4 regions of the Bacteroides sp. RCH18 genome follow, and region 1 is predicted to be linked to each of the others. Evidence: riboswitches for the same ligand, from Rfam matches in the RefSeq annotation. Region 1 holds a riboswitch; each other region holds the start of a gene.
What was found. A riboswitch is a leader RNA that binds a small molecule or an ion and turns the genes downstream of it on or off. The one in region 1 is predicted to bind cobalamin.
Positions count from the first base shown of each region.

Region 1 (7,953 bases):
GTGATAGCAACACTATCCGGAACTCCACATAGCGCGGTACAAGGACAGACTGGGAAAGTACAATTTGCGGACATTGAAAACGTAAAAGTGAACGACGCATTCTGGAGCCCCAAATTTAAAACATGGAATGAAGTAACCATCAATGATGTACTAAACAAATTCGAGGGTAAACACACCAACACCCCGGAACAGCACAATGCTTTCTGTAATTTTGATAAAGTGGCCAAAGGTGAACGTGGCACACAGGGACACTTCGGAGAGCCGTGGTTCGACGGACTTATCTATGAATCGATTCGGGGTATTGCAGATTATCTGGTCATGTATCCGGATAAAGCACTGGAAACACGTATTGACAGATATATCGACCGTATCGAAGCAGCACAAATGACAGAACCAACCGGATACTTAGAGACTTATACACTTCTGAAAGAACCGGAACACCGTTGGGGAGACAATGGTGGTTTCCTCCGGTGGCAACACGACGTGTATAATGCCGGCATGATGATTGAAGCCGCTGTGCATTACTACAAAGCAACCGGAAAAACCAAACTGTTGGAAGTCGCCACCCGCTATACAAATTACATGGCAGACTATATGGGACCAGCACCCAAGAAAAATATCGTTCCCTCTCACTCCGGCCCGGAAGAAGCCATTATCAAACTATACTGGCTATTCAAAGAACAACCGGAACTTAAAAAACAATTATCAGTGTCCGTAAATGAAGACGCTTACTGGAAGTTAGCTACTTTCTGGATTGAAAACAGAGGGCATCATTGTGGCTATCCTTTATGGTTGACTTGGGGCAATGGCAAATCCGAAAAATGGATCAGAGATGCCCAATATAATGCTCCTGAGCATGGCGAGCATAGTCGTCCGACATGGGGAGATTATGCTCAAGACTCAATTCCGGTATTTGAGCAACAAACCATTGAAGGACATGCCGTACGCGCCACACTATTAGCAACTGGTATCACTACTGCCGCTTTGGAAAATCATTCACCTAAATACATAGAAACAGCCAAACGCCTTTGGGACAATATGACCGGTAGACGTATGTTCATCACAGGAGGAGTCGGCGCTATCCACGAAGACGAAAAATTCGGTCCAGACTTTTTCCTTCCTCCGGGTGCCTATCTGGAAACTTGTGCTGCCATTGGCGCCGGATTCTTTAGCCAAAGAATGAACGAGCTAACCGGTAAAGGAATGTATATGGACGAACTGGAACGCGTTTTATACAACAGCTTGCTTACCGCAGTTTCACTCAAAGGAGATAATTATACCTATCAGAATCCCTTAAACGCGGAGAAACACAATCGTTGGGAATGGCATGGTTGCCCTTGCTGTCCTCCAATGTTCTTGAAAATCACATCTGCTCTTCCGGGATTCATCTATGCATCAGACAAAAAAGGAGTTTATATTAACCTGTTCATAGGCAGTGAAACAGAAATCAAGCTTTCTTCCAAAAACAGCGTACAATTAAAACAAGAAACATCCTACCCTTGGAAAGGCAAAGTCAATATTTCCGTAAATCCACAGAAAACAGACAAATTTCCGATTAAAGTACGTATCCCGGGATGGGCACAAGGCATTGAGAATCCATACGAGCTTTATCAATCAAACTTAAAAGGAGCGCCCCAACTGTTCGTCAATGGGAAATCTGTTCCAATTAAAATCGTTGACGGTTATGCCGAAATCAATAGAAAGTGGCAGAAAGGAGACCTAATCGAGCTTGAACTACCTATACAACCCCGCATCATCACCGCACACACTAACACAAAAGACTTGAGCAACACAGTTTGTATAGCTTCCGGTCCTATCATCTACTGTTTTGAAGACGTAGATAATCCGGATTTCAAAGATTTCCGATTAAACACAAATGCTCCATTGGAAATCATTTATCAAAAGGACTTACTGAATGGAGTGAATATAATCAAAAGTAACGGAAAAACGACTGCTATTGCTATTCCTTACTACTCGATAACTAATCGTAAAAGAGATAGCAGTCATAAAGTATGGGTACCTAAACTCTAAATTAAGTTGTGAAGTTGTAAAGCAAACAATACCGGCACAGCCAACGTGAACGCCGTAGTATTCGTCAAATAACTTTCCGCATCAATACTGAAAAGTTAGATTCAATCCATTCACCTCCCAGCGAAACTTTCTCGTAAGGGAGGTGAATTTTCTTCTTTTTTACTACTTTTGTCCTCAGATAAAAACATCCGTATGAAATTTAAATCCATTATTTCAACTATCACGCTATTATGCCTCCTTTCTTTGGCAAGCTGCGTATACAATAAAACAACTTCTTTGGAAGCATTCAAGCAAGACGTATACACGCCCGAATATGCTACCGGATTCAAGATACTGGGCGCAAAGAATGCACAAAGCACCTTGATACAAGTATCCAACCCGTGGCAAGGAGCCAAGGATGTAACAATGTCCTACTTCATCTCCCGCAATGGTGAGCTCCCCCCCGCAGGATTTACCGGACCGACCATCCCTGCCGGAGCCCAACGCATCGTATGTATGTCTTCCTCCTACATCGCCATGCTCGACGCACTGGGACAGATGAACCGCATCGTCGCCGTATCCGGCATCAATTACATAGCCAATCCCTACATCCTCGCTCACAAAGATTCTATCAAGGACATGGGTCCTGAAATAAACTACGAACTGTTACTGGGATTAAAGCCGGACGTCGTACTGCTATATGGCATCGGTGATGCCCAGACAGCCGTGACAGACAAGCTGAAAGAACTCGCTATCCCTTATATGTATGTAGGAGAATATCTGGAAGAGTCACCGCTTGGCAAAGCCGAATGGCTGGTTGCCCTCTCCGAACTGACAGACAGCCGTGACAAAGGCATCGAAGTATTCAGTGAAATCCCCAAACGCTATCAGGCACTGAAAGACCTTACCGCATCCGTAGAGCATCACCCTACCGTGATGTTCAACACCCCGTGGAACGACAGCTGGGTGATGCCTTCCACCCAGAGCTATATGGCACAACTGGTCACTGACGCAGGAGCCGACTATATATATAAGGAGAACACCTCCAACAGCTCCGCCCCCATCGGCCTGGAAACTGCCTACGGACTGATACAAAAAGCAGACTACTGGATCAATGTAGGCACGGCATCCACATTGGACGAACTGAAAAACATGAATCCCAAGTTTGCCGATGCCAAATCCGTCCATGATAAAACAGTTTATAACAACAACTTGCGGATAACCGCCACAGGAGGCAATGATTACTGGGAATCGGCAGTCGTACGTCCGGACGTCGTATTGCGTGATCTGATTCATATCTTTCATCCCGAACTTGTATCCGACTCAACCTATTATTACAGACACTTGGAATGAAGCAGCCTCGTAGACACACCACCCTTTTATTCATCACTCTGGGAATAATCGCCGTAGTCTTATTATTAATAGATATGGCGACAGGGGACACTTATATCCCCATCCCCAAAGTATGGGCCGTACTGACGGGAGGCGAATGCGACGAGATGACACGCAATATCCTTCTCTCCATCCGCTTTATCCGGGTAGTAGTAGCAGGGTTGATAGGTATCGCCTTGTCGGTCAGCGGCCTGCAAATGCAGACCGTCTTCCAGAATCCGCTGGCAGACCCTTATCTGCTGGGAGTCAGTTCCGGTGCGGGACTCGGAGTGGCGTTGTTTATATTAGGTGCCCCGTTGCTCGGCTGGGCGGATTTCCCACTTTTGCAATCCGCCGGCATCGTAGGTTCAGGCTGGATAGGGACCGCCGTCATCTTGCTGGGCGTAGCCATCATCAGCCGGAAAGTAAAGAATATACTGGGCGTACTGATCATGGGAGTCATGATAGGCTACGTAGCGGGAGCCATCATCCAGATATTGCAGTATCTAAGTTCGGCGGAACAACTGAAAATGTTCACCCTGTGGTCGATGGGATCGCTCAGCCACATCACAGCCGGACAGCTGTCTATCATGATACCGGTAGTGTGCATAGGTCTGCTGCTCTCCGTAGCCTGCATCAAGTCACTGAACCTGCTCTTGCTTGGCGAAAACTACGCACGCACGATGGGCATGAGCATCAAACGCTCGCGAACGCTTGTCTTCATCTCTACGGCACTGCTGACAGGAACAGTCACCGCCTTTTGCGGCCCCGTAGGATTCATCGGACTGGCAGTACCGCACATCACCCGGTTGCTGTTTGATAACGCAGACCACCGGATACTGATGCCGGGCACCATGCTGACAGGACTTATCGCCATGCTGATATGCGACATCATCGCCAAGAAATTCCTGCTGCCGGTGAATTGTATCACCGCACTGCTGGGAGTTCCGGTTATTTTATGGGTAATAGGTAAAAACTTGCGTATATTCAAATGATTCAACTCAAAGACCTGACACTGGGATACGAACAGCGTACGCTGCTGGAAAAAGTCTCCGCCCACATCACGGGAGGACAACTCGTCGCACTGCTCGGCAGAAACGGCACAGGAAAAAGTACACTGCTGCGTGCCGTCATGGGACTGGAAAAACCCCAAAACGGAGAGATTATCCTGCACGGGAACAACATCGCTTCACTGAAACCGGAAGAACTGGCACGGAACATCAGCTTCGTCACCACCGACAAAGTGCGCATCGCCAACCTGCGATGCAGAGACGTCGTCGCACTGGGACGTGCCCCCTATACCAATTGGCTCGGTCAACTGCAAGGAGAAGACAAGGAGAAGGTGGACAACGCTATGCGTCTGGTAGGCATGGACAGCTATGCGGAAAAGACGATGGACAAAATGTCTGACGGAGAATGCCAACGCATCATGATAGCCCGTGCGCTTGCACAGGACACTCCTGTCATCCTGCTTGACGAACCTACCGCCTTCCTTGACTTGCCCAACCGCTACGAACTCTGTCTGCTCCTCCGGAAGCTGACGCAAAAGGAAGGAAAGTGTATCCTGTTTTCCACACACGACCTGGACATCGCTCTCTCACTTTGCGACACAATCATGCTGATTGATAATCCACAACTCTACAGCCTGCCTACCGGTGAAATGATTACGAGCGGGCATATAGAAAGATTGTTCCGCAACGAGTCAATCACATTTGATGCGCAGGAGATGAAAATAAGAATCAAGTAAAAACATTCCCCCTAAACCACTTATTTTTATAAGTCTTCGTGCTAGTTTTATTTATATTTTCGACTATCTTTGCTCCCGAATTGGTTTTTGAATAGTGATATCGACTATTCAAATGAAAAGGGAATCGGGTGAAAATCCCGGACAGTCCCGCTGCTGTGAAGCTCCATTCAACTTCTTGATATATACTTTTGCCACTGAACTGTCATGATAAATTCAGATCGGGAAGGCATCAGGAAGGGAGTCAGTCAGAAGACCTGCCATTCAGTTTCAAATAGCTGTTTTTACTCGTGGAATAGAAAAACGGCAAGAGTTATTAAATAATTTACTTATGGACATACTCCAATGACCTGACATCCTCCGATGCTCCGGCAGTAGGCTATATATTACCATATATCCGCTGACGAAGCTTCTGTGAGTATTGACGGCACAATTGCTTATTCTGTCATTGGGATAACAGAATCAGAGTCTGCCAATCAGCTTTGATCATGTGATTTTATAAGAGATGCAAAATTATTTTATGTTTAACTATAAAAAGAAAAGTATGAGAAAATTATTTTCCGTTTTAGTATTTATTTGTTTGTTGACAGCCTGTTCATCGGATGATGATCCCATCTCTTATGGAAATCCCTCTGTAGAGTTATCAACAGAAGAAACAGAAGAATTTACCTATGGAGAAAGCCGCGAATTTCCAATCACTCTAAAAGAAGTAGCTTCCACCTCTTTTGAATTACCCAACGGTTGGGAAGCCAGTATTAAAGATAGCAAACTGACTGTAACAGCTCCGGAAAAAGGGAAAACAGGAATGAGTAGTAACGGTACGATTGAAATTACAGCAACCGGGCTTAACGAAACAACAGTTACGGCATCCATAAAGGTAAAAGCATTCTATCTGATAACCTTTGAGGATGTAGATGCCAAATATCTTGCCGGTCCGACAGCATACGGAGATAATCTCTACACAAATTATACCGGTTCAACCCCGGAATTATATAAAGGCTATCATGACGTATCTTCCGATTTGTTTTTCAATACGACGACCCAAGGATATGGTTTTGCATCCGGAGGAATTGCCATCTCGCAATGGAATAACAAGACAAAAGCTGACTATATGAATCAATGCAGCGTTTTTTATGGAGACGATAATCAAAAGAACGGAGGAAATAACGGCTCAGCAACTTTCGCTGTAAGCTATGCCACCAGTTATGGTACATCAGGAGCTTATATGTATTTCCAGACAGAAGGAGCCGAGTACGAAATAGACCATGCCTACATTACTAACAACACTTATGCAGTACTATCTATGACCAATGGAGACGGTTTTGGGAAAAAATTCTCCTATGAAGATAAGGATTGGTTCAAACTCACAATCCAAGGTGTTAATACAGCGGGAACAATTACAGGAGAAGTCGAATTTTATCTGGCAGATTTCCGTACGCAAGATGCAGCCGGCATTCTTACTGAATGGAAACGGGTAGATTTAACACCACTGGGCAAAGTACACCGACTCAATTTTAATATGACAAGCTCCGACGGCGAAGGAATGTGGATAAACACTCCCACTTATTTCTGCGTGGACGACATTGCCATTACATATTAAAAATTTCATATTCCATATCCTGATTAAACAAAAACAAACATGACAGATAAAAATTACCAAATGGTAATTTTTATCTCCTTCCATACCCCTACCTTTGCAGCCGTTTTCAACAAACTAAAGATAAAAAGTCATGAAAGACAGTATTGATTTCGGTAGTATGGACATCTCTAAATTGTTCCGTAAGTTATTAGTTCCTACGGTATTGGGAATGGTGTTCTCAGCTATATTCGTCATCACAGACGGTATATTCGTAGGTAAGGGAATTGGCAGCGACGCATTGGCTGCCGTCAATATTACAGCCCCGCTTTTTATGATTGCAGCGGGCATCGGACTCATGTTCGGAATCGGAGGATCGGTAGTCGCTTCCATCCATCTGTCGCAAGGCAAACGCAAGGCGGCAAGTATCAACATTACTCAGGCACTTGTATTCTCCGCATTCATCGTATTAGTCATGTCCGCTTTATGCTTTTACTTCGTAGAGCCATTAGGACGCTTACTCGGAAGTTCAGAAAGACTGTTGCCGCTTGTCATAGAATATATGGTCTGGTATCTGCCCTTCCTCGTATTCTACGAATTGCTGGGCACAGGTATGTTTTTTATCCGGCTGGACGGATCGCCCAATTATGCCATGATATGTAATGCCATCGCAGCTATACTCAATATTATATTAGACTATATATTCATCTTTGAATTTGGCTGGGGAATGATGGGTGCCGCTTTTGCCACCAGTCTGGGAACAGTAGTAGGCGGATTGATGACCGTAATCTATCTTACACGATTCTCCCGCAACATTCACTTGTATCGTATCAAGCTAAGTTTGAAAAGCTTGATGCTGACGCTCCGTAACGGTGGCTATATGATAAAACTGGGAACTTCCGCTTTTATCAGTGAGGCTTCCATCGCCTGCATGATGTTTTTGGGGAATTATGTCTTTATCCATCATCTCGGAGAAGACGGAGTAGCTGCGTTCAGCATTGCCTGCTACTTCTTCCCCATCATCTTTATGGTGTACAATGCCATCGCACAATCCGCACAACCGATTATCAGCTACAATTTCGGTGCCGGACAACCGGATCGGGTTCAAAAAGCCCTGCATCTTGCCATCCGTACAGCTCTAATTTGCGGAATCAGCTTTTTCATCATCACGGTTCTATGCCGTCAGAATATTGTCTCGTTATTCATTGACCGAAGCTATCCGGCCTTTGATATTGCGATCAATGGCATTCCT
Region 1 covers NZ_JBIPTC010000001.1:2,136,526-2,144,478, forward strand. Annotated here, with positions in the region: gene ACHLI0_RS08570 (glycoside hydrolase family 127 protein) at 1-2,031, shown strand, start outside; gene ACHLI0_RS08575 (ABC transporter substrate-binding protein) at 2,224-3,363, shown strand; gene ACHLI0_RS08580 (FecCD family ABC transporter permease) at 3,360-4,376, shown strand; gene ACHLI0_RS08585 (ABC transporter ATP-binding protein) at 4,373-5,128, shown strand; cobalamin riboswitch at 5,192-5,404, shown strand; gene ACHLI0_RS08590 (DUF4465 domain-containing protein) at 5,670-6,725, shown strand; gene ACHLI0_RS08595 (MATE family efflux transporter) at 6,856-7,953, shown strand, end outside.

Region 2 (7,953 bases), 770 kb from region 1:
AAATTGAATGTCCCGTCTGCTATGTAGAAGAATCCTTTGGAGAAGTCATGGTTAGAGCTGAAACTTGTGCTCATTTCTACTTTTCCGTATTTATTCTTGATGATACATGTCAGGTCTGCGCGACATGGATTGTCTATTTTGTAACTAAAGGTTGGTTCTGTAGAATACTCTTTTCCATTGACCAGCCATGAATAAGTGGCTTCTTCCGGATTAAGCAGTTCCGGAGTAATCTCCAGTGTTTCTCCCAATTCCAGTACTTGAGTTTCCGTCGGGAAAGTTCCTTTTAGTACGTTCGGATAATGTGCCAGATTGCCGAGGTGCAAATCTTCGCAATCGTCGTCGTTACAGGCGGTAAAACCTGCTGCAAGGCAGGCTATTAATAAAGTGGTATATAGTTTATTCATCTTGTTTCAGAGTCTTGTTATTAGTTAAAAATGAATGTAGCCGGGAAATAATAGCCATCGTATGCTATTTCTGATATCTTTTCTCCTGTGGCGGCGTTGAATCTTACCAGAAGATTTTTCTGATAGTCTCCGGTCAGGTACATGGCCAGTAATTCGTTGGTCTTTGGATTGACGCGGATGCCTGCGCCATAGAATCCGTAACCTTCTTTGGTATAGTCGGTCAGTGCTTCCTCAGGGGCGGGATTGTCAAAAGTAGCTTTGTATATCTTTCCTCCTGCGATGTAGTAGAATATTCCTTCAGGAGTGCCGCAGAAACTGGCTTCTCTGTAAGCGCCGAACGAGGAGGGAGAATAATCGTCACGCATAGCAACCTTTTCCAGAGAAAAATCAGCATTGATTCTTACCAGATTGTTTTTACCGTCTTTGGTCGTTTCTACAGTATAGATATTTCCATCTTTACACTGTACAAAGCGAGTACCACCATAGGTTGCAATGTCTAATTCCCGGAATGCGACTTTATCTGTAGGTTTGAGATCGGGTGAACATAATTCTGCAATGTCTATGGTATACACTTTAGGACTTCCCCACCCGGAGGAGTTCACATTTAATATGAGTTTTCCGTTATAAGCGATTCCGCTACCTGTTCCGGTATACGTATTTCCTACCGCTACCAGTGTAATTGTTTCAAACGTTTTTAAATTGACACGGCTGAAATATCCTCCATGAGTAATTACTCCATAATCGTCATTCAAACCGATAAACTCATAGGCTTGATAATTAGCCAGTTTGCCGCAGCTATTTTCAGCATACAGAGTCTTTGGGTCCATCACCACCAACTGATTATCTTCTTTTGAACAGACATACAACTTCCCATTCCACAAAGTAGCCGATTGTGAGGTAACTCCCAGCACATCTCCGAAATTCTGATTTTTATAGCACCAGTGTTCAATGCTGTTCTTCTCATAATTATAGAATGAAATACTTCCGGATCCGTGTCCGAACCATCCCTCATTGATAATCAGACATCCTTTGGAGTAATCCGCTCCCGGAACCATTACTTTATTTTCTAATGTCACTTTTCCCAGGTCATTGCTGAGTTCTAAAATAACTTTGGAACGGCTGGGATGTTCGGCGTTGAATGTGAATGACGGGTCTGTGGACATATCTTCTCCATTCTGATACCATTGATAGTATATATCCAGCGGACTACTTGCCTTAGGGGCATATACATATTGTTCTCCGACATTGAGTGTCAAATCCTCTTCGGGGAAAGTGCCGCCTTTCAGAGCAGGCAATCCTTGTAGTTTGTCAATGTGGTCCAGGTCACAATCGTCTTTCGAGCAAGACACAATAACAAGCGCTGTTATCAGAAACAGTAACGCCTTGGATAGCTTTTTACAATTCATGTTTTGTATATTAAGTAAATAAAATATGTCCATCAAGTGTCCGGGCGAAATCGCTTCGACCGGACACACATAATAAACTTGGCAGAGTCTATTAGTTTGTACATACTTTCTCTGAATCAGAGTGATGAATGAAATGATAGACGAATGGTCCGGGTCATTAGATTCAACGCTTTTTCCTCGAAAGCAGTGAAACGGATTTTACATGGCAGGTCTTCTGACTTATTCCTGTTGCGGGCGCCTTCCCGGAATACCCTTCCAGTGGCTTTGAGTAGATTGCTCGCAACATATCTATGGAACTTACAGCAGCGGGACTGTTCAGGATTTACACCTGATTCCCTTTTAATCGCTTCCCTCGTGATGAGAGTCGCAAACCAATGCGGGGACAAAGATATATAGTTTATTTGTTTCTACCAAAAAGAAAACAACATCAGTTTTGCTCTCATGCTCTAACAATTCCTGTGTATCCCTTTATTCATCGCTGTTTCAAGTATGGCAGCAAGTGTGGTGGCAGGTATGAGAGCAAATGGTTGCCCTCACTCCGGTGCATCGAATTGTGTGGCGTTTTGTAGTGCTGTAGGCTGATTTGTAGGATGTTAACACCTGATACGTCAACTATTAAAGATTGACATATCAGCTATTAATAATTGAGAAATCAGGTGTTAATGGCTGATAACTCATTTATTATTGGCCAATAAATGAGTTAATACTTCTTGAAAGAACGGGTGGATTGGAGTAACTGATACGGTCGGGTTACTCCGGTCATGCGGTTGTTTTGATCCAATCATACGGTCAAGCTAATCTAATCGACAGTAGCTTCAGAAAGTTTCAACCTTTGAAACCAATGGTTTCAAGGCATGAAACTATTAGTTCCAAAGCGTGAAACTTTTTGTATCAACGGGTGGAACAAATATTTGGAAAATAAACTATTGATGTTGCATTAGATATGCTTCAATGGCTGGTGCGGTGGCATCTTTAAGCAATACAGTCTTGTCTTTATCCAACAGATATAGAGTCGGGATAGCCTTTAAGTCATAGACCTGTTCCTCTTTGATGGTGAACTTCTTGTCATATCCGTTGATCCATTCATTGGGAAATTCGCTCAGATGCTTTTTCCACTCGTCCAGTTCCTCATCGGGGTAGATGGAGAGAAGTACCAACTTCTTTTCCTGTAAAAGCTGGTTGATGACGGGAGCGTTTTTCAGCCCTTCTATGGTTTCTGTGCATGCCTGACAGCCGGGGTTATTGATGAATAACAGAAGATACTCCGCTTTCAACTGATATAATGAACCTTGTGCTCCGGAGGCCAGGGTATAAGTGAAGTTGAGCGCTTTGGTTCCGATACGGTTTTTCTGAGCCAGCTTAAGACGGGCCTGGGGACGTATCTTCTCTGTTTCGTCCAATACAGGAGAGGCTATCATCGCTTCCAGTACCGGTATGTAAAATTCTTCGTTGCGCATGGGGGAGTTGGGATCATACAGATACTTGTCCGCCAGGTCGGTGATATATGTAAACACCTTCTTGTCCACATTGGTCCGGTCGATTACATTGCGCATGGCTTGTTGGGCCGTTTCAAGCGGTACGTGGTTCAGCAAGTCGCAATAATCTGCCCACGCCTGCTCCGTTACTTCCGGATGGTGGATATAGTTGGTGTCGGCAAAGTTCACATTGTCCCAATAATGCTTGGCCAGAAAGTCGGCTCGTTGTTCCGGTGCTGTCATCATTTGCGGGATGGCGGGCATCTTAATAGCCTTAATGGTATCTTGCGGCGTTTCGTTTTTGCTTTGACTTGAAGCATTCCCGTTTTTACAGGAACCTAAGATGAGTAGACACAGAATAAATAAATAATGTATGTTTGCTTTCATGACTTACAGTTCTTTTAATTGTACTTGTATAGGTACGATGAAGGCAAAGATAATTCCCTTTTTATTTTAATCAAAATAATCTCCTTATTTTCTGCCTCTGCCTTTCTTAAATGAGCGCTTCGAACAGACTTTTCACCGGTTTATTTCTCTTTCGCCAGCGTGAAGACAAATTCCAGTCCGCCGCCTTGATTATTCTTGGCAGAAATGTTTCCTCCGTGGATGATGACGGCATTCTTTACGATGGCAAGCCCTAAACCGGTTCCGCCGAGTTTGCGTGAACGCCCTTTGTCCACCCGGTAGAAACGTTCGAAAAGGCGGTTCAGATGTTCCGGAGAGACACCGATGCCCGTATCTGCGAAGCTGAAATAATAGTAGTTCTCATCTTCACGGAAACAGTTGATATTTATCTGAATATTGGTTCCGGCGTATGCGATGGCATTGTCCATCAGGTTGCGGAAGATGGAGTAGAGCAGGGAGTAATTGCCTTTGATCTGGATACCCTTCTTTAATGAATCCACGATGCTAATGTGCTTTTCTTCCAGTTCCAGAGAAACTTCATTGATGATGTTCCCTACCAGTACGCTGATGTCTACCCGTTCCATGTCTATCATGTTGGCGGCTTCGTCCATGCGGGTCAGTACGGATATGTCGCGTAGCAGCCGGCTGAGGCGATTGCTTTGTGCGTAGCACCGTTCGAGGAACGTATTTATCTTGTCACGTGAGATATTCTCGTTGTTGACAATCGTTTCCAGATAACCTTGGATACTGCTCACGGGAGTTTTCAGTTCATGGGCAATGTTCTGGGTTAATTGGCGCTTCAGACGCACCTGCTCTTCTTCCTGCGTGACGTCATTGATCGAAATCTCGAAGCTGGCATCCTGAAAGATGATACATTCCACGATAAAGGTGCGTCCGTTTTTGTTGATTGTGACGGACATACGCTTTTCGTCTTTTCCCCGCGAGCGTTGCTGCTGGTTCTTGTTGATGAAATGAATGATGTCTTTCAGTTCGCTGATGGCGAATACTTCCTCTGTCGTTTCCAGGTTAGAGTCCGAAATCAGGTTACTGTATTGAGTAAAGAGGTTGTTGACCAGAATCTCTTTTTTGTCTTTGGTGAATATGCCCAGCCCTTCATGCGAAATCTGAAGATGGGTAATCAGTTTCTCGCGTTCGATGTAGAGTGCCTCTTTCGTTTCGTGCAGACGCTTGTATATCTGGATGATGTGCTGCGAAATCTCTCCCAGCTCATTATGCGGAAAAGCGGACTGCATCGCCATCTCTATCGGTTCGTTACGGTCTGCACGCATGGCAAACTCGCGGAGCTGGCTGATAGAGGTTCCCAGTTTGTTGGTGAATTTGTAGAAGATCATCATGAGCAGCAAGGATACGATGACCGTAAACCATAAGTAATGCGGGTCTGCCTGCAGATTATTGATGAGGCTTACATTATATGGCAGTGCCGAGCGGATGATATAATCTCCGTAGCGGGTTGCCGAATAGAAATACGGTAGCCCGGTGGTCTCCGAGGTGCGGCGTACGTCAAAACCGGTTCCGTCTTTCAAGGCTTTCTGAACTTCGGGGCGGTTGAGATGGTTCTCCAGTTGCTGGTCGGTAGTCTGATAACTGTCATAGATCACATTTCCCTGCAAGTCGATCAGTGTGACGCGCAAGTCCTCCAACGCGTGGTCACGGATATACTTTTCAGTCGTTTCTTCGATGGCGGGATTACTGTTCAGCCGTTCGTACAAGCGGCTGTTATAGTTCTGGAGCTGCGTGTTGAGTAACTCGACTTTATATTCTCTTTCGCGTTGATACTGGTAGGCGATGAAACAAAAGGCAAATACCAGAAACAGCGAGATCACCGAAAGGAATAACTTCCGGCTGAAAGAGAGGAAATGTTTTTGCTTGACAGGTAGATTCATACTTCTTGATTATTCGGCCTCAAAGCAGTATCCGTATCCCAGTCGGGTAACGATGCACTTGCCATATTCGCCAATTTTCTTCCGTAAACGGGTGATATTCACATCAATGGTACGATCGAGTACGTATACTTCGTCGCTCCAGATGCGCGCCAGAATGTCTTCACGGGAGAAGACGCGTCCTTTGTTCTGCACCAGCAGAAGCAGTATTTCAAATTCTTTTTTCGTCAACTGCACTTCTTCGTCGTCTATGCTTACCTTCTTCTTGGTGATGTCGATCACGAGTGACTGGTAAGTCAGGCGTTCGGGCGCCTTTTCCGCCTCCATCGTGGCGGTACGCCTCAGTACGGCTTTCACACGGGCGATCACTTCGCGCAGGGAGAAAGGCTTGGAGATATAATCGTCCGCTCCCAGATTGAAGCCTGTCACGGTATCGTTTTCGGTATCTTTGGCTGTAATGAAGATGATGGGCACTCTGGCTGTTTTCTTGTCTTTCTTCAACATGTTTGCCATCTTGAAACCGGAGATTTCCCCCATCATCACGTCCAGAAGAATCAGGTGGTAACTACTGATATCCATCTTCAGTGCCTCTTCGGCGGAGTTGGCGGTATCCACTTCATAACCTTCGTTTTCAAGATTGAATTTCAGAATCTCACAGAGGTCTTCTTCATCGTCGACAACTAAGATACGGTAATCGTTCATATGATATATGTATTAATGTGATATGACAAAGTTAAGCTTTTTTTTATTTCGGTACAAAGATGAGGAGACTTTGTTACGGGCGGATGAAACAAATATTACAATCGTATTACATTCCGCTGAATGCGGGCATCGGGATGATATTTGAAAGTTTTTATGGGATATGCGAGGAAAAACCGTCTGTTATTTGTTATCTTTGTGTAGCGATAGGATAATAAATACACAGTTTGCAGATCATGATAAAAATAGACTTGAAACGATACAGGCGCGAAGTGGTAGGAGGGGTGATTGTACTGCTTCTTCTCATCGGGGGAATCTCCGTCTTTAAATATACTTCTTTTAATTCCGGTTTTGAGATCGTGGACGATCTGGGAGGAAATATCTTTCCGTCTGCCATCCTGTCGGTTGCCACTACGGACGCGCAGGTGATTACTCCTTCGGACTCTACCTGCCTCGGAGATCCGAAATCGTGCATCGCCGTTCGGGTGAAGTCGAGGACTGCTTACAGCCGGGTGCGGATAGAGGTTGCCGAGACCCCTTTCTTTTCCCGTTCCGTGTCGGAATTTGTGCTGAACAAGCCGAGGACGGAATATACTATTTATCCCGATATCATCTGGAATTACGAGGCACTGAAGAATAACGCACAGGCGGAACCGGTGAGCGTAGCTGTAAAAGTGGAGATGAACGGGAAAGACTTGGGACAACGGGTACGTACGTTTTCGGTGCGTAGCGTCAATGAATGCCTGCTGGGCTATGTGGCGAACGGGACGAAGTTTTACGACACCAGTATCTTTTTTGCCGCATACGTCAACGAAGAGAATCCGATGATCGACCAGTTGCTTCGTGAAGCGCTGAATACCCGCATCGTGAATCGCTTTCTTGGCTACCAGAGCACGGCCAAAGGTGCGGTAGACAAGCAGGTGTACGCACTTTGGAACATCTTGCAGAAACGCAAGTTCCGCTACAGTTCCGTATCCAATACGAGCCTTTCGAGCAATGTCGTTTTCTCGCAACGTGTCCGCACCTTTGACGATGCGCTGGAATCGTCGCAGATCAACTGTGTGGACGGCAGCGTACTGTTCGCTTCGCTCCTTCGGGCTATCAATATCGAACCGATACTGGTACGTACACCGGGGCATATGTTCGTAGGATATTACACCGACAACTCCCATAAGGACATGAACTTCCTCGAAACAACGATGATCGGCGATGTAGACCTCGACGACTTCTTCCCGGATGAACAACTGGACTCTACCATGGTCGGCAAATCGCAGAACGAAATGTCACTGCTCACTTTCGAGAAATCCAAACAGTACGCCAACAAAAAGTACAAAGACAATGAAGCAGGCATCCATTCCGGAAAGCTGAACTATATGTTTCTGGAGATTTCCAAAGAAGTACGGAGGAAAATACAGCCGATAGGAAAGTGAAATTCATTTTTAATTCGTATTTTTGCAAGGTTAATCATTTAATGAAAAAGGATGCAAGGCAAGAAATTTATCTCCCCCGGAGCGTGGTTTTCGATGAACTATCCGTCGGACTGGAACGAGTTTGAAGATGGCGAAGGCTCTTTTCTTTTCTATAACCCCGATGTATGGACGGGCAACTTTCGTATATCAGCTTTTAAAGGCAACGCCTCATACGGTAAAGATGCCATCCGTCA
Region 2 covers NZ_JBIPTC010000001.1:1,362,649-1,370,601, reverse strand. Annotated here, with positions in the region: gene ACHLI0_RS05500 (PKD-like domain-containing protein) at 1-404, opposite strand, end outside; gene ACHLI0_RS05495 (DUF5074 domain-containing protein) at 425-1,810, opposite strand; cobalamin riboswitch at 1,998-2,202, opposite strand; gene ACHLI0_RS05490 (DUF5106 domain-containing protein) at 2,734-3,672, opposite strand; gene phoR (two-component system sensor histidine kinase PhoR) at 3,813-5,594, opposite strand; gene phoB (two-component system response regulator PhoB) at 5,604-6,293, opposite strand; gene ACHLI0_RS05475 (hypothetical protein) at 6,527-7,720, shown strand; gene ACHLI0_RS05470 (DUF3805 domain-containing protein) at 7,772-7,953, shown strand, end outside.
Region 2: it holds a riboswitch for cobalamin, as region 1 does, so the genes downstream of both, ACHLI0_RS05495 (DUF5074 domain-containing protein) here and ACHLI0_RS08590 (DUF4465 domain-containing protein) in region 1, are expected to answer to the same signal.

Region 3 (7,953 bases), 170 kb from region 1:
CAAGATGTCATGGCTATCGGGTTGCCGGCTATGCTGATCGATGTGATTATTGTGGCTGTGACTATTTGTGGCGGTATCTATTTGGGTAAATTGCTGAAGATGGACCGTGGAATCGCATTACTTACTTCCATCGGAAGTGGAATTTGTGGAGCCGCCGCCATTCTGGGGGCTGAATCGACCATCAAGGCAAAGCCATATAAAACGGCTGTATCCGTGTCTACTGTCGTGATTTTCGGTACTATTTCCATGTTTCTGTATCCTTTCTTGTACCGGAACGGATTTTGTGCACTGACTCCCGATCAGATGGGAATTTATACGGGGGCTACCCTGCATGAGGTTGCCCATGTAGTAGGTGCCGGAGATGCGATGGGAAACGGTATTTCGGATTCTGCCATCATAGTGAAAATGATTCGTGTGATGATGTTGGTTCCTGTGCTTCTGATTACTACCTATCTGGTGGCGAGAGCGAGGAAAAGACAAGTGCAGAAAGGGCAGAAGTTTCAGAAGATTGCAGTGCCCTGGTTTGCAATAGGTTTTATGGGTGTCATCGCTTTCAATTCTTTTGATTTGCTTCCTGCGCAGTTGGTGGCAGGTATTAACACACTGGATACCTTTTTGCTGACAATGGCTATGACGGCACTCGGAACAGAAACAAGCATCGATAAATTCAGAAAGGCCGGAGCCAAACCTTTCGTATTGGCTCTTTTACTTTATGTGTGGCTGGTAGTCGGCGGATATTTCCTTGTGAAGTATCTCACTCCTTATCTGATGTAAGGGAAAAACGTCTTCTTGCAAAATACTTATTATCACTTTCACCGCAAATTGTACAATCTTAGACGGATAAATAAAGTGTCAGTCACTGAGAACTTCCCATTTTATCTGTATGATAGATACAATTTGTGGCGAAAGTGATGCGTTTCATCCGGGCAGGCTATATTTATTGCTTTTCTTTCGGATAGTTAGGACCGTAAAGCATCGTTTTTTTGCGGACAACCAATTGACCGTCTTTCACAAATTCCTCTCCCCGTTCACTGAGGTGGCGGATCATTTCTGCACGCATTCCTGTCAGCAGCTTTTTATATTTCTTGTCGTTCACAGCATTATGCAGTTCTTTGGGATCTTTGGCAAGGTCAAACAATTGCTCTTCACCTGTATAGAAGTACCAGATATATTTAATCTTTCCGTCGGTCAAGGCACACCAATAGTTGTCATCACTGTAGCAAGTGGCATGTTCCAGATCAATGTATTTGCGCCATTCCGTTTCTGTACCTTTAGCCAGAGATAGCAGAGAGCGTCCGTCTATGTCGGTGGGAACGGAGGTTCCCGCTATTTCGAGGAAAGTTGGTAGCAGGTCACGGAGTTCTACGGGATTATCCACCTTGCCGGGAACGACTTGCGCTTTGGCTGGCCATTTAATAATATAAGGTATGTGCGTAGATCCTTCATACGGGTAAGTCTTTCGCCAGTGGTAGTGATCTCCCATCATATCTCCATGATCGGAAACGAAAATGATAAGGGAATTATCATACATTCCCTTGTCTTTTAAGGTCTGGAGGACACGCCCTATCTGTTCGTCTATGAAAGTGATGTTGGCATAATAATAGCGTTTGGAGTGACGTGCATATTCATTTCCGAAGTTGCCGTAGGGAGCATCTTTGGCTGCTTTTTCGGGGTCCAGTTCTTTAGCGTATTTCCCACACCAGTCACCAATGACGGGATCGGGAACCTGCGCATCCTTATACATGTCGAGAAAGCGTTGAGGCGGGTCGTACGGGCTGTGGGGACGGGCAAAGGAAACTTTCAAGAATAAGGGCTGATTGCCGTTATCATAATTCTGTATCATCTGACAAGCCATTTCACCGGTCCAATAAGTAGGGTGCAGACTTTCTTTCAGTTTATAGGTAGCTGCTCCGTGATCGTTCCATCCGATTCCGGTTTCATCCGGGTTCTTTCCCGGTGCCTGTATTTGAAACCATAAGCGATAGTCACTGATGAAATTCGGATCTTCCCGGCGTCCGCTTTCATCCAGCAGCGTTCCTTCGAAACCGTGTTTGATTCGTTGCGGATGCCAGTGCATTTTTCCGATACCGAAGGTATAATATCCGGCATCTTTCAGCATCTGAGGCATTTCGTGGTTGTACTTGGGGGCAACTTTACCGTATCCTAACAAGCCATGATGCCAGGGAGACTGTCCGGTCAACAGTCCGGCACGGGCAGGGGTACTGCTGGGACACGAAGAATATCCGTTCATAAACAACGTTCCTTCGCTTGCCAAAGCGTCCAGATGGGGGGAGATAACAGATTCATTACCCATGCATCCCATGGCGTCGCCACGTTGCTGATCGGTCATAATTAAGATAATGTGCGGTTGTTTTTGTGCATAGGCCAAAGATGAGCACAATCCGGCCGTGACGGCAAATGTACATTTCAGGTTAATCATATTTTCTGGTTTTTCATAATGTAATACTGCAAAGGTATAAAGTTTTATCTATTTTGCGTGAAAGCGTTTCTGCTTTTTATATGAAAAAAGAAACTGTTTCAGAAACAGGTGGGGGCACCTGTACTGAAACAGTCTCTTTTATTATAGGTAATCGCCTATAACTTATAAAGGCATATTTCCATGTTTTTTAGGCGGATTCGTCTGCATCTTGTTCTCTGTCATTTCCAGTGCCTGGATCAGACGTTTGCGGGTTTGTCTCGGATAGATGATTTCATCGATGAATCCCAGTTCGGCAGCCTGGTAGGGAGTGGCAAACTTTTCCTTGTAGGCTTCCAGTTCTTTACCTTTTGTCTCTGCATCCGCTTTGCGGAACAGGATGTTTACCGCACCTTCCGCACCCATGACTGCGATTTCCGCACTCGGATAAGCGAAGTTCACATCTGCACCTGTCTGTTTGGAGTTCATCACAATATACGCGCCGCCGTATGCCTTGCGGGTAATGACTGTCAGTTTGGGGACAGTAGCTTCGGCAAATGCATAAACGATTTTAGCACCGTGGCGGATGATACCGTTGTTCTCCTGCGTATATCCGGGAAGAAATCCCGGCACATCTTCGAAAGTAATCAACGGAATGTTGAAACAGTCGCAGAAACGGATGAAACGGCTTGCCTTGTCGCTGGCGTCAATGTCGAGAACACCGGCAAGGTAGGCCGGCTGATTGGCGACAATACCAACCGAACGGCCTGCCAGACGTGCAAAACCGATGATGATATTCTTTGCGAAGTTAGTCATTACTTCGAAGAAATAGCCGTTATCTACTACCCGTTCGATGATATCCTTCATGTCGTATGGTACATTCGGGTCTGCGGGGACGATGGTGTCGAGTACGGCATCTTCACGGTTGGTCTCGTCAGTACAGTTCTGCTTTTTCGTTTCGTCCATATTATTCTGAGGCAAGAAGGAAAGCAGTTCGCGAATGCTCATCAACAGTTCTTCTTCGGTATTGCACATAAAGTGAGTGACACCGCTTTTGCTGCTGTGTGTCATGGCACCGCCCAGTTCTTCTTTGCTTACCTCTTCGTGAATCACAGTCTTTACCACATCCGGACCTGTCACAAACATGTGACTCTTTTCTTTCACCATAAAGATGAAGTCGGTGAGGGCAGGAGAGTAGCAGGCGCCTCCGGCACACGGACCAAGAATAGCCGAAATCTGAGGAATCACTCCGCTTGCCATTGTGTTCTGATAGAAAATATCCGCATAGCCGGAAAGGCTTTCAATTCCTTCCTGAATACGTGCGCCACCGGAATCATTCAGCGCAATTATCGGAGCACCGTTCTTCAATGCCAGTTGCTGCACTTTCACAATCTTTTTCGCATTCGAAGCGGACAGTGAACCTCCGTAGACTGTAAAGTCGTAGGCATAAACAAATACCTGGCGCCCGTCAATCTTTCCATAACCGGATACGATGCCGTCTCCCGGAATCTTGTTTTTGTCCATGCCATAGTTGGTGCAGCGGTGAACCATCAACTTGTCCAGTTCAACAAAAGTACCTTTGTCGAGCAGCATTTCGATGCGTTCGCGGGCAGTCATCTTTCCGCTTTCGTGTTGCTTTTCAATCTTTTCCACGCCCCCACCGAGGGAAGCGATGCGGTCACGTTCCTGGAACGTGGCGTATGCTTTATTTATTTCTTCCATGATGCAATCCGTTTTTAGTATTATACAATCGGCTCTAATGTTATTAATGTCTGGTCACCGGTGATGTTGTCGCCTTCCTGAACCAGAATTTCCTTGATGCGGCAATCTGAAGTCACTTTGTAGTTGCTCTGCATTTTCATGGCTTCGATGACGATGACGGTATCTCCCGTTTTCATTTCCTGCCCTGCCGTAACAGGGATTTTCACCACCTTTCCCGGCATTGGGGAAGTGATGCGGTCGTTCTGTTCGTCTTCGCCTTTCTTGCGCATACGCAGATACTTTGCCTGGCTGTCCACGATTTCAACATTGAAACTGCTATAATGCGTATTTACCTTATAGCTTTTACCGTTTTCGCGGCGAATCAGTTGTGCGTTTGCGCTGCGACCGTCCATCAGAATATTGCAGGTGCCATTTTCGGCCATCACAACATCTGCTTCAAACGGTTTTCCGTCAATGGTAAGTACCACTTTATTGTCTTCCTTGCTGACGAGCTCTATTTCCGCTACGCGGTCTCCTATATGAATTTCCATAATTGAATGCTGTTTTTAGTTTAGATACGAAGTACACCTTTGTGCAAACCGAATTCTTTCCATTTGCTGATGGGACGGTTGTCCGTTGCGTCACCTCTGTTTTCTTCAAGATTCATCAGATAATCCATGTAGGCAGCAATCATGGCAATGTTTTCGGCACGTTCGCTGGTGCGCATGATGCATTGTTGCAGATGCTCGCCGTTCTTGGTGATAAAACCTGTGTCGTAATGGCCTTCCACAAAGTCCGGAGTGTCCATGATGGCACGCAGGTAGCTGATGTTGTTCTTTACCCCTGTCAGTTTATACTCATGGAGTACGCGGCGCATCCGTTCGATGGCATATTCGCGGTTGGTAGCCCATACGATCAGTTTGCCGATCATCGGGTCATAATAGATCGGGATTTCGTATCCTTCGTACACGTAACTGTCGATACGAACACCGATTCCGTTCGGTTCTGTAATCTGCTTGATGATTCCCGGGCTCGGCATGAAGTTCATTTCCGTGTCTTCGGCACAAATACGGCATTCGATGGCATGGCCGCGTTGTTGGATATCTTTCTGTTTCAACTGGAGCACTTGGCCGTCGGCAACTTTGATCTGCTCTTTCACCAAGTCCACTCCGACCACTTCTTCCGTAATCGGATGTTCTACTTGCAGACGGGTGTTCATTTCGAGGAAGTAATAATTGCGATGCTTATCAACCAAGAACTCAATCGTGCCTGCACCGATATAGTTGACCGCTTTGGCGGCGGCTACCGCCTTTTCACCCATATCTTTACGCAGTTCGGGCGTCACGAAAACCGATGGCGTCTCTTCCACAATCTTCTGGTTGCGGCGTTGTACGGAACATTCGCGTTCGCACAGGTGAATCACGTTTCCGTGTTTGTCGCCCAGAATCTGAAATTCAATGTGATGAGGTTCTTCCACGAACTTCTCCAGATAAACGGTATCGTCGCCAAACGAAGAAAGTGACTCGCTTTTGGCAGTCGTATAAGCCTCTTCCACCTCTTCCGCACTGTGGATAAGGCGCATACCTTTTCCGCCGCCGCCCATAGATGCTTTCAGCATCACCGGATAACCGATCTTGTTGCAGAGTTCTACGGCTTCTTCCACACTTTTCAGATTCTCCTGTGTGCCGGGAACGACAGGGACTCCTGCCTCGATCATTTTAATACGGGCGGATATCTTGTCGCCCATTGCCTCCATCGTTTCGGGGTCCGGTCCGATAAAAATAATATTTTCTTCTTGACAGCGTCGGGCGAAAGTCGCGTTTTCGGACAGGAAACCATATCCCGGATGAATAGCGTCTGCATGGCATTCCTTTGCCACTTCGATGATTTTTTCTATATTCAGATAACTCTCTTTGGATGCTGCCGGTCCTACGCAATAAGCTTCGTCGGCATAGAGCACGTGCTTTGCGGTCCGGTCTGCTTCGGAGAAAATAGCGATACTCGTTATCTCCATCTCCCGGCAGGAGCGCATCACCCTTATGGCAATTTCACCGCGATTGGCTACTAAGATTTTTTTTATCATACTTTACTCAATTAAGTACATACTTATTTAATGCCTTCCCATCTTCACAGACATAGTCCATCCGACAGAAACACAGTATTTTCTTGATTTGGGGCTTAACAAATGATGTTCTTTCTCCTAACCCACGAGGCAGAAGAACGCTTTACGCGAAGTGGCAGGTCTTCTGACTGACTCTTGTCTTATAGTGCCTTCCCAAAATAACATCAGTGGCGATAAATTAGTTCATTAATAAGACATTGTATAGAGCTTCACAGCAGCGGGACTGTACGGGATTTACACCCGATTCCCTTTTAATCGTTGTCCGTTGGACACGGACTCCGAACCATTTCGGGGGGCAAAGATAAATAAATATTGAATACTGTGTTCTGTTTTTGCACGAAAGTTTCAGTTTTGTGCAATGAATGCTCCGGCAGATTTCCTCTCCTTTACTTTTCCAATAGAACTAAATCTCTGTGTATTAATGTTTATGTGTTAAACCTTCCTCTTTTTGTATTGTTAAGACTCCCACTAATTAATTAAAAGGAGAATCGATATGAAAGAAAAGAAAATAGCTCGTGATACGAGAAACAGAGAGAAACTGGCGGGTGATGACTGGGTAATGGCAGAATTTTATGCAACGTGGTGTCCTCACTGCCAGCGTATGCAGCCTTTGATTAAAGAGTTCAAGAAAGAGATGGAAGGGATAGTCGAGGTAGTACAGGTAGACGTAGACGAGGAAAGTGATCTCGCTAATTTTTATACTATTGAATCCACTCCTACATTCATTCTTTTCAGAAAAGGTGAACAGCTCTGGAGACAATCCGGCGAACTGACGCTGGAAAGATTGGGAAGAGCAGTCAAGGAGTTTAAATCTTGAAAAAGTATTAATAAAAAGGGATGTTTTTCTATGAAAGTTTTAAATCGTGTTATAAAACATACTTTTTTATTTGGATAATTTGCTAATAACACAGAAGTACGTATCTTTGCACTGTGTTTTTCATAGTATTAGATTTAAGGTTAACAAAGGTTGGAGCAAGGCGTTGCTCCTTTTTTTATGCCCGTACCCCGGCTTTCTGTTCAGAGCGGTCTTTATTTCGCCAGCCTCAGTTCGTATAGGCAAGCCTGTACTTCCTCCGGACTGCCTGTATGCTTTCCTTCGTCATCCGATAGTTTGATGCATTTTCTCCATTCCTGATTGACATTCATTTTGCATTGCGTGAGTTTCATGACAATGTTGGAAGGGGTAAATCCTGTATCATTCGTAAGATTGGTGCCGATTCCGAAGGAACAGCGAATCTTGCCCTTGCAGTATTCCTGAATTTCCAGTGCTTTCGTGAAGTCGAGAGCGTTGCTAAATACGATTGTTTTGGTAGTGGCATCAATGCCCAGTTCTTTATAGCGGGCTACCAGCTTATCGATAAAATCAAACTCATTGCCGGAATCGCAGCGCACTCCGTCGAATAGCTTGGCCTGCTTGCGGCTGAGATTGCTCAGGAATATTCCTGAAGTATAAGTGTCGGACAGCGCAATGCCCAAATCTCCGTCGTATACATTCACCCAGTTTTCGAGCGCCATATAGTTGGCGTGCTTATATCCGAACTGTGCCCCATGAAACATGAACCACTCATGCGGATGAGTTCCCATCATTTTCATGCCGTACTTCATGGCAAAATAGCAATTGGAAGTTCCGGTACAGTATTTGGCCGTATCATTCAGCCGTTTGATCACCGTCTCCTGTACGTCGATTGAGAATCTTCTCCGCGTGCCGAACTCT
Region 3 covers NZ_JBIPTC010000001.1:1,964,921-1,972,873, reverse strand. Annotated here, with positions in the region: gene ACHLI0_RS07885 (YeiH family protein) at 1-774, shown strand, start outside; gene ACHLI0_RS07880 (arylsulfatase) at 938-2,440, opposite strand; gene ACHLI0_RS07875 (acyl-CoA carboxylase subunit beta) at 2,603-4,138, opposite strand; gene ACHLI0_RS07870 (acyl-CoA carboxylase biotin carboxyl carrier protein subunit) at 4,159-4,668, opposite strand; gene accC (acetyl-CoA carboxylase biotin carboxylase subunit) at 4,689-6,200, opposite strand; cobalamin riboswitch at 6,337-6,542, opposite strand; gene ACHLI0_RS07860 (thioredoxin family protein) at 6,733-7,056, shown strand; gene pncB (nicotinate phosphoribosyltransferase) at 7,269-7,953, opposite strand, start outside.
Region 3: it holds a riboswitch for cobalamin, as region 1 does, so the genes downstream of both, accC (acetyl-CoA carboxylase biotin carboxylase subunit) here and ACHLI0_RS08590 (DUF4465 domain-containing protein) in region 1, are expected to answer to the same signal.

Region 4 (7,953 bases), 760 kb from region 1:
TCCGCCAATACCTTTTCTGCAAGCTGTGAACCGACTCCTCTTCCTCCAAGGGAAGCGGGGACTTCGGTATGTACAAGGTAGATTTCTCCATTGTTTGATTTGATATAGTCTATCTCGGCTATCTTGTCATCGATCTGAAATTCATACCGATGTTTCTCCTCATTATCGATTAATTTATAATCTTCTGCCATAATTTTACGTATTAAGTTTGATTATAATATAAACACTTGAGGATTGATTTTGTTTATAAAGAATTTTCCGCTTGCTTACAAGGTCATTGCCATCCGTCTTGTTATCTGCCTGTTATACGGACAACCGTTCTAACTGAACGGTGAAATGCCGCATCAAGGGGGCTTCCCAAGCGATGCGCACACCACGGGTGATCGTTTCTCTCCGTTCGAATACGTTTCTGAGGGCGGCAGCTATTACGTTCATGTGATTGTCCGTATATACCCTGCGAGGGATGGCAAGGCGAAGTAAATCAAGGCCGTTAAAGCGATTTTCGTGAGTGATAGGGTCACGGTCGGCAAGGATGTAACCAATCTCGCAGCCGCGTATGCCTGCCTCCAGATAAAGCTCGACGGTTAATGTCTGTGCGGGAAATTCTTCTTTCGGGACATGTGTCAGCACTTTGGAAGCGTCGACGAAAATAGCATGGCCGCCGGCAGGTCGTTGATAGGGGATTTTGTATTCGTCCAGTTTCTGGGCGAGGTATTCTACCTGTTTGATGCGTGTTTCCAGGTTATCAAATTCTGTGTTTTCGTCAAGACCGATAGCGAGGGCGTTCATGTCCCGTCCGTTCATGCCGCCGTAGGTTAAGTATCCTTCGTATTGCACGCAGAAGCCTTTGGCACCTTCATACCATTCTTTGCGTCGGGTGGCAATGAAACCGCCCATGTTGACTATGCCGTCTTTCTTGGCACTCATTGTCATACCGTCGGCGAGATCGAACATTTCACGGGTGATTTCTTTGATTGATTTGTCTTGATAACCTTCTTCACGCATCTTGATGAAGTAGGCATTCTCAGCAAAGCGGGCGGAGTCGAAAAGTACAGGTTTGTTGTATTTATCGGCGATGGCACGTACTTCACGCAGGTTTTGCATGGATACAGGTTGACCTCCTGCGGTATTGTTGGTAATGGTAACAATGATAAAAGGAATGCGGTCGGCATATTCGCTTAATGCTTTCTCTAATTTGGCAGGGTCTACATTTCCTTTGAAGGGAATTTCCAGTTGTGTATTCTTTGCTTCGTCAATCGTACAGTCCAGTGCGATGGCGTGCCGTCCTTCGATGTGTCCTTTGGTGGTGTCGAAATGCGAGTTGCCGGGCACTATATTGCCTTCATGTACCAGATAAGAGAAAAGAACATTTTCTGCCGCCCGTCCCTGATGGGTAGGAATGATGTATTCGAATCCTGTTATTCTCGTAATGGTATCTTTTAGTTTGAAGAAGGAGGTGGCACCGGCATAACTTTCATCACCCAGCATCATGCCTGCCCATTGGCGGTCGCTCATGGCTCCTGTTCCGGAGTCGGTGATAAGATCGATGTAAACTTGCTCTGATTTGAGTTGAAAGACGTTATAATGTGCTTCTTTAATCCATTGCTCGCGTTCTTCGCGGGTACTTTTTCTGATGGGTTCTACCATCTTGATTTTCCATGATTCAGCAAAAGGTAATTCCATTGTCCTCGATTTTAGATTTTTATCCGACTAAAATACTGAATATGTATGAGATAGACAAGCTTTTGATGACTTTTTGTAAAGACGGGGATGCGTAATTGTTTTTAAAGGGACATGGAAAGAGTAGATGGGACGGAGAGAAAATCTAGAAGGGAATGTGTAGAATCTAAGAGATGAGGTTTAAAAGTCAAGTTTGCTATCATTTAGTACTGTTATCCAAAGTGGAGTGATATGCTTATTAGAGTTTCTATGCACCTTCTTTCAAGCCATGCGGTTGATTGAGTGGACTTATGCGGTCGATCGTTTGTAATCGAGAGGTTGATTGAGGATAAACCAACGGTCTGTTTGGTGCAATTGAACGGTCTGTTTGGCTCAAACGGAGGGTCTGTTTGTGGTAATTAGAGCCTCTGTTTGAGTCAAACAATAAATACCTGATTTTTATTTTTCGATGAGAGTAAGGTCATCAATACAGAAATATTTACCAGTATTCATTCCAAACTCGCCCGAGTCTGAAGAACTAGGAATAAGTGTGATTTTAGAAGCATCTTTGAGAGGGGTTAAATCAAACCATATCCATGTATTTACTGGTTTATCAGTATCAGTTTTGTAATCGGCAAGTTTGATTTTTGTTTCAGCAATTTTTTTCCCTTTATTGTCGTAGCCTGTCGCAGTAACCTCATACCAATCTCCTTTTTTGAAAGGTCTTGCGTAATTGTCACCTTCCGTCATACCGATGTAGGCATTTTTACTAGTGGTTATCCATAGACCTTTAATGGAATATTGAGAGTCTATAATTGTCATAGAGGCTGTGGTATTTTCATCACTGTAGACACCTAAATATACTTTCCCGGTTTTTATATTTCCACAGTTGGGTTGACAATTTTGGAAATGGCTAGTTTTGTTGGTGTAAGTGAAGCCTGCGAAGCTATACCCTTGTCCCCAGTCCGAGTAATAATGATCGAAGGTTACATAACTTTCAGGATCAGTGAATGTGTCTTTAAAATAGTATCCTGAAACTTCGGTACTAGTTGAAGTAAATTCACTCTCCGATTCCGTTAATTGGTTTTCGAAGCTGACAACCACTTCTTTTTTCTCATTCTCTCCTCCTTTATTATCATCACCACCTTTTACTTCATCATTCTCATCGCTACATCCACAAAAAGCGAATACTGACACCAGTAAGAATAAAGATAACTTTTTCATTTTTGCTTTCATTTAAATTATTAATTGTTTTATTGATTAGTTCTCGAAATGTAAATCCTCTACTGTCATTACTTCCGTAGAAATTTCTCCCATCCAACCTACATTTTGATTGACAGCTGTATATATTTTCACAAAATCAATTTTGTCCAGAGTTACGGGCTTTCCGCTTTGATCAACAGCCCAGTCTATTTTGAACTGGCTGAACTCCGATCTATTGGGATGATTATCTGCATACCCCCAAGGATAACAGTACCCTACCCAGGTACCTCCTTCATTTATTGCATTGTCTTTCAAGCGTGTTCCGCGGAAAGTAATTTCATCTTCTTCTATCCAATTGGGATAGTAGGAATCCTGTTGATGGTAACTGTTGCGATAGACGAATCCTTCTCCTCCTTGATTGTCTGTCCAGCGAACATCACCATTGGCAGGTTGAGGACGATAATAGGTTATTTCATAATTACGGGTTTCCGTATCTTTCCCATATTCGCTTCCTGCCAGTTCATACCATTCATCGTCCGGTAATCCATTGCCATTTTCATCTTTGGATACTAAGACAATGCCCGGTTCGGCACTTCCTCCCAAAGCTCCCGTACCGGTATTCTGATTGTACGAGGCATTGCCTAAAATTCTGAAGTCATATTCGCCTTTACTATTATGGATTGACTGATGGAAGCCGACCGTAATCGTTCCCCCGAATCCACCTAAAGAAATAACAGACTTCTTCTTTAATTTCTCTGTTGCACGTTCCAAAACCTGTTCGGCAGAGAAACCGTCTTCGTAAGCGGAGGTCGTTGTATTAATGAACTGTCCGGGGCAGGGATGTATTCGAATACTTTGTTGGCAAAGGCGGTAGGCGCATTCGGATCTTCCGGTGTATCGCCTGCCTCGTTTTGTGAAGCCTTGTCGCTAAATACTACTGTATTAGGATTTAAGCCGATATCATTCAGCCGATATTGAAGTTGCCCTTGTTGGTTGAAGCAAAGGACATCTCCTTTGACTGTATAATTGTAAGCTTCCGTGATATATATATTCCCGCTGAAAGGATTCAGTTGAATGCTGAAAGGCGTTTGTATAGCCGTTCCGTCTGTGATAAAGTTATCCCGTATGACGGTTCCTGCATTCAGGTCAAATACTTTGATGGCGGAATCTTTAGTCTGATAGTCGTAAGTATATAGATAAGCGATGGGTCCGTCGATGGCAAAACTCAGTACTTTTTCATCATACGTAGTGGTGACCGCATCCGTCCGGCTGTCGATTTTGACCAGATGATAGTCTCCAGCTTCAATGTCAGTTCCCCGTGTGACTACATACACGGCTTCTTCCAGCCCCGGAAGTATTTTTCCCGGATTCGGTCCGACTTCTATTTTCTTTGTCTCCTTGAAAGTCGTTATGTCAATCACTGATACGGTAGTGTCTACGCCCGGCCCCGAATAATCCAGTCCGCCGGAATTGGATACATACAATTTCCCGTTTTGTACGCAGATATCCTCCGCATTTCTTCCGACTGTGACAATCTCTTCGATCTCCAGAGAAGTGGTGTCAATCCTTGCGACTGTACCGTCATAGGAACATACATATGCCTTATCCTTATCAAACGCTATCGCACGGGGCTGACGTGAACTGCCATTGTCGCGCAATAGACTGATCTGCCGGATGGATTTGCCCGTGGGGAAGTCAATCACCTCTACAGTGCTCGACACATTGACCACCACATAAATCTTATTTCCATAGATCGCTATGTCATTGGCTGTATCTCCCAGTCCCCGCTGATTGTTTGCACTAAAGTAGTTGTTCGTACATCTTTGCCGATTGAAAGAATAACGAGCGAGCGAACTATTATTTTGATTGAACAGTCCTTCGCTTAATATGTACATCTCCGCTGTTCCGGTTTCGAATACATCCCCATTGCTTTCGGGTACAATACTTGGCTTATCTTCCAGATCATCGCAAGCAATGAAGAAGAGTGGGAAAAGAAAAAAACACTTCCCCAACCGTAGCAACATATTATATAAAAGACCTTTCTGCATACCTAATACTTATTACTTAATACCTATTACCTAATACCTGACTCCTATCGTCACTCTTACCGATCTTCCCGGCATGGGGAAATTCTTAACGATCTCATAATTCCTGTTCATCAGATTCAGTACTTCCAGGTTGAGTGATGCTGTAACTTTCTGTATTTTGAAATCTCTGTAGGCAGAGATGCTGTGATCACTGTAACTGTCCAGGCGGTTGTCACTGATGTTTTGTCCTAACATATACCGTTTTCCGGAGAAAAGGAATGAATAGGAAAGATTGAGCCATGGAGTTTCTATTCCGGCTTGTCCCGAAGCGGAGACGCGCGGGGTATAGGCTATCTGATGCTTGTACACTTTACCTTCCGGTGAGTTGGGATTGGAGTTGGTAACGTCCAGTGCCCGTTGGTAAGTATAGTTTCCGGAAAGGTTGATCCGTAGTTTATCCAGAGGCTGGAGGCTGAGGCTGGCAGTTGCATCTATCCCCTTGATATCCACTTTGCCCAGATTGACCATACTCCAGATGAATAAATTCTTGGTGGGAGTGGCTACAATCTTGTCGGTCACTTTATTATGGTAGGCGTCTACGGTGGCCGACAGATAAGGTATGAAGTCGTTGATGGCTTTACTATAAGTAATACCTATATTATATTGAGTAGCACTTTCCGGCTTCAGATTGATGTTTCCGGCCTTGTCGTAATATAAATCATTGAAACTGGGCAGACGGAAGATATCTTTGTAGAAGAAACGGAACCGCAGTTCTTCATTATGAAACGGCTTGAGCGAGATGCTTACATTGGGAGACAGCTTCCGGTGGTTGCCGGCACTACCTCCGTTTTTAGCTTTCTCGTTGATGACCGTTGCCAGAGCAGAAGCGGACAGCGTCACCCAATCATTGACATATTTCCCGGCGAAGGCTGTCAGCCATGAATAGCGGGTGGGGGAGACGAAGTTCTGCAAATTGGCATTCATCGTATTGATGCTTCCGTCGGTGGACAAGGAGAAAGAAAGGTTGTTCCATATCCGGTATAGAGCGGAAGCGGACAGGTAATATTCTTGCTGGTAGTAGCTGTTGTCAGTTCCTCCGACGGAGGTAAGAGCATCTGGGTCCTGATAGTTCTGATAACTCCAGTTCCACTTGGCAGAGGTCTGGAATACCCATTTTCTGCTAAACTCTTTCTTGTACTGGCTTTGGATAAAGGTGTTCTTATCCCGCAGATTTTGTCGGGAGAAGTCATAATATAAGGTAGTGGCATTGGGCAACCCCCGTGAGGACTGGTAATAATAGGCTTTCAGTCTCCATTGCTCTTTGTCGGAGAGATTGGCGAAAGCGCTTATTTCAGCCCGAAGGTTTTCTACATCCGTATTCCGACGCTTCTCTTTACTGACCTGAACATCGGCATCATTCCCGTAACGCAGGGTAAATGGATAATGTCCGTTCGAAGACATCCATTCGCTGTTGGCGGTCATGCTCCATTTCTTGTTGAGTTGTTGTTCCAGAAAAAGGGAAGGGTTTACTAATCCCCATGAACCGGTCTTAAATTCGGCGGCTATATTAGTCGGCTTGTCTTCTTTGAAGTGCGGAGTCAGTGTCTGTATGTTCAGTATGCCGGCAGAAGCAAAAAAACGGGCAGGCTGGAAGATGTTGTCGCTTTGTCCGTTGTTGAGCGAAAGGCGGTCTACGTTGTTTAAGGAGAAACGTCCGATGTCTACTTGTCCGGTCTGGCAGTCGCTGACGGTGATGCCGTCGTAGGAAACAGCGGTGTGTTGTGCTCCGAGACTTCGGATGGAAACGGTTTTTAATCCTCCGATACCTCCATAGTCCTTCACGGTAACTCCAGCGAAATGTTTTACCGCATCCGATACCTGCAGGGCCTGCAGATTCTTTAATTCGTCCTTATTGAAAACCTGCAGAGGAGAGGCTGAACGGACTTCACGCGTCTGATAAGGGTCGGATACTATGATTTCGGGGATGGAGTAGATATGTGCTGTATCCACTTTTTGTTGTTGGGCAAAAAGGGATAAGGACAAAGCCTGACAGCAGAGTAGTACGCTCATCTTTTTAATAAAAGTATTCCTTCTCATTGTTTTCTTTCAGTCTGTTCATAATGTAAAAAAGATGTCCGGGCGAACTCACTTCGACCGGACATCATAATAAACTTGGCAGAGTTTATTAATTAGTACACACTTTCTCTGAATCAGAATGGTGAATGAAATGATGGACGGATTGTCCGGTTCATTAGACTCATCGCTTTTTCCTCGAAAGCAGTGAAACGAGTTTGCATGGTAGGTCTTCTGACTTGTTCCTGTTGCGAACGCCTTCCCGGAATACCCTTCCAGTGGCTATAAAGTCGATTGCTCGCAACCAAAAAATGAACTTACAGCAGCGGGACTGTTCAGGACTTGCACCTGATTCCCTTTTAATTGCTTCCCTCGTGCATGAGAGTTGCAAACCAATGCGCGACAAAGATAGATAGTTTATTTGTCTTTTGCAAGAGAGGAGCGAAGGTAAATCCATGACTTTGAACAGCTTTTTAAAAAGCTTTGAATCCAACCACTTCGGTTGACACTTCACCTATCGACTCGACATTCTTCAAAATGGCACTTTGTACTTTCACAAAATGGATACGTTCCAGTGTCACAGCATTGCCATTCTGGTCAACGGCGTCATCCAGGTCAAACTGATTGTACCGGTAGTTGCCGTTGTCATCCTTTGCCATGTCGCTTCCCCAGTTGTCGGCATATCCTTTTCCGAAATCCTTGTTTTTCCATATTCCGCCTTCTTGCTCTGTCCTTGCTTCGAGCATACTTCCTTTCAATGTATAGGAGTCCTCTTTAATCCAGTTTGGATAATACATCTGATCGTGATATTGAGGGAGATATTTGATGACTCCGCTTTCTCCTTTGCTGTCTTCCCAAGGGATATCTCCGGCTGCATCCGGTCTGTGGTAAGTGACGGAATAGTCGCGTTCCGGTTCGTCACTTCCTTTCAGCTCGTACCATACGTCGTCTGCTTTTCCGTTGCCATTAGCGTCTTCGGATATCCATACGA
Region 4 covers NZ_JBIPTC010000001.1:1,371,884-1,379,836, reverse strand. Annotated here, with positions in the region: gene ACHLI0_RS05530 (GNAT family N-acetyltransferase) at 1-191, opposite strand, end outside; gene tnaA (tryptophanase TnaA) at 304-1,683, opposite strand; gene ACHLI0_RS05520 (DUF4465 domain-containing protein) at 2,119-2,895, opposite strand; partial or broken gene ACHLI0_RS05515 (YncE family protein) at 2,920-4,910, opposite strand; gene ACHLI0_RS05510 (TonB-dependent receptor plug domain-containing protein) at 4,941-6,986, opposite strand; cobalamin riboswitch at 7,170-7,375, opposite strand; gene ACHLI0_RS05505 (cell surface protein) at 7,436-7,953, opposite strand, start outside.
Region 4: it holds a riboswitch for cobalamin, as region 1 does, so the genes downstream of both, ACHLI0_RS05510 (TonB-dependent receptor plug domain-containing protein) here and ACHLI0_RS08590 (DUF4465 domain-containing protein) in region 1, are expected to answer to the same signal.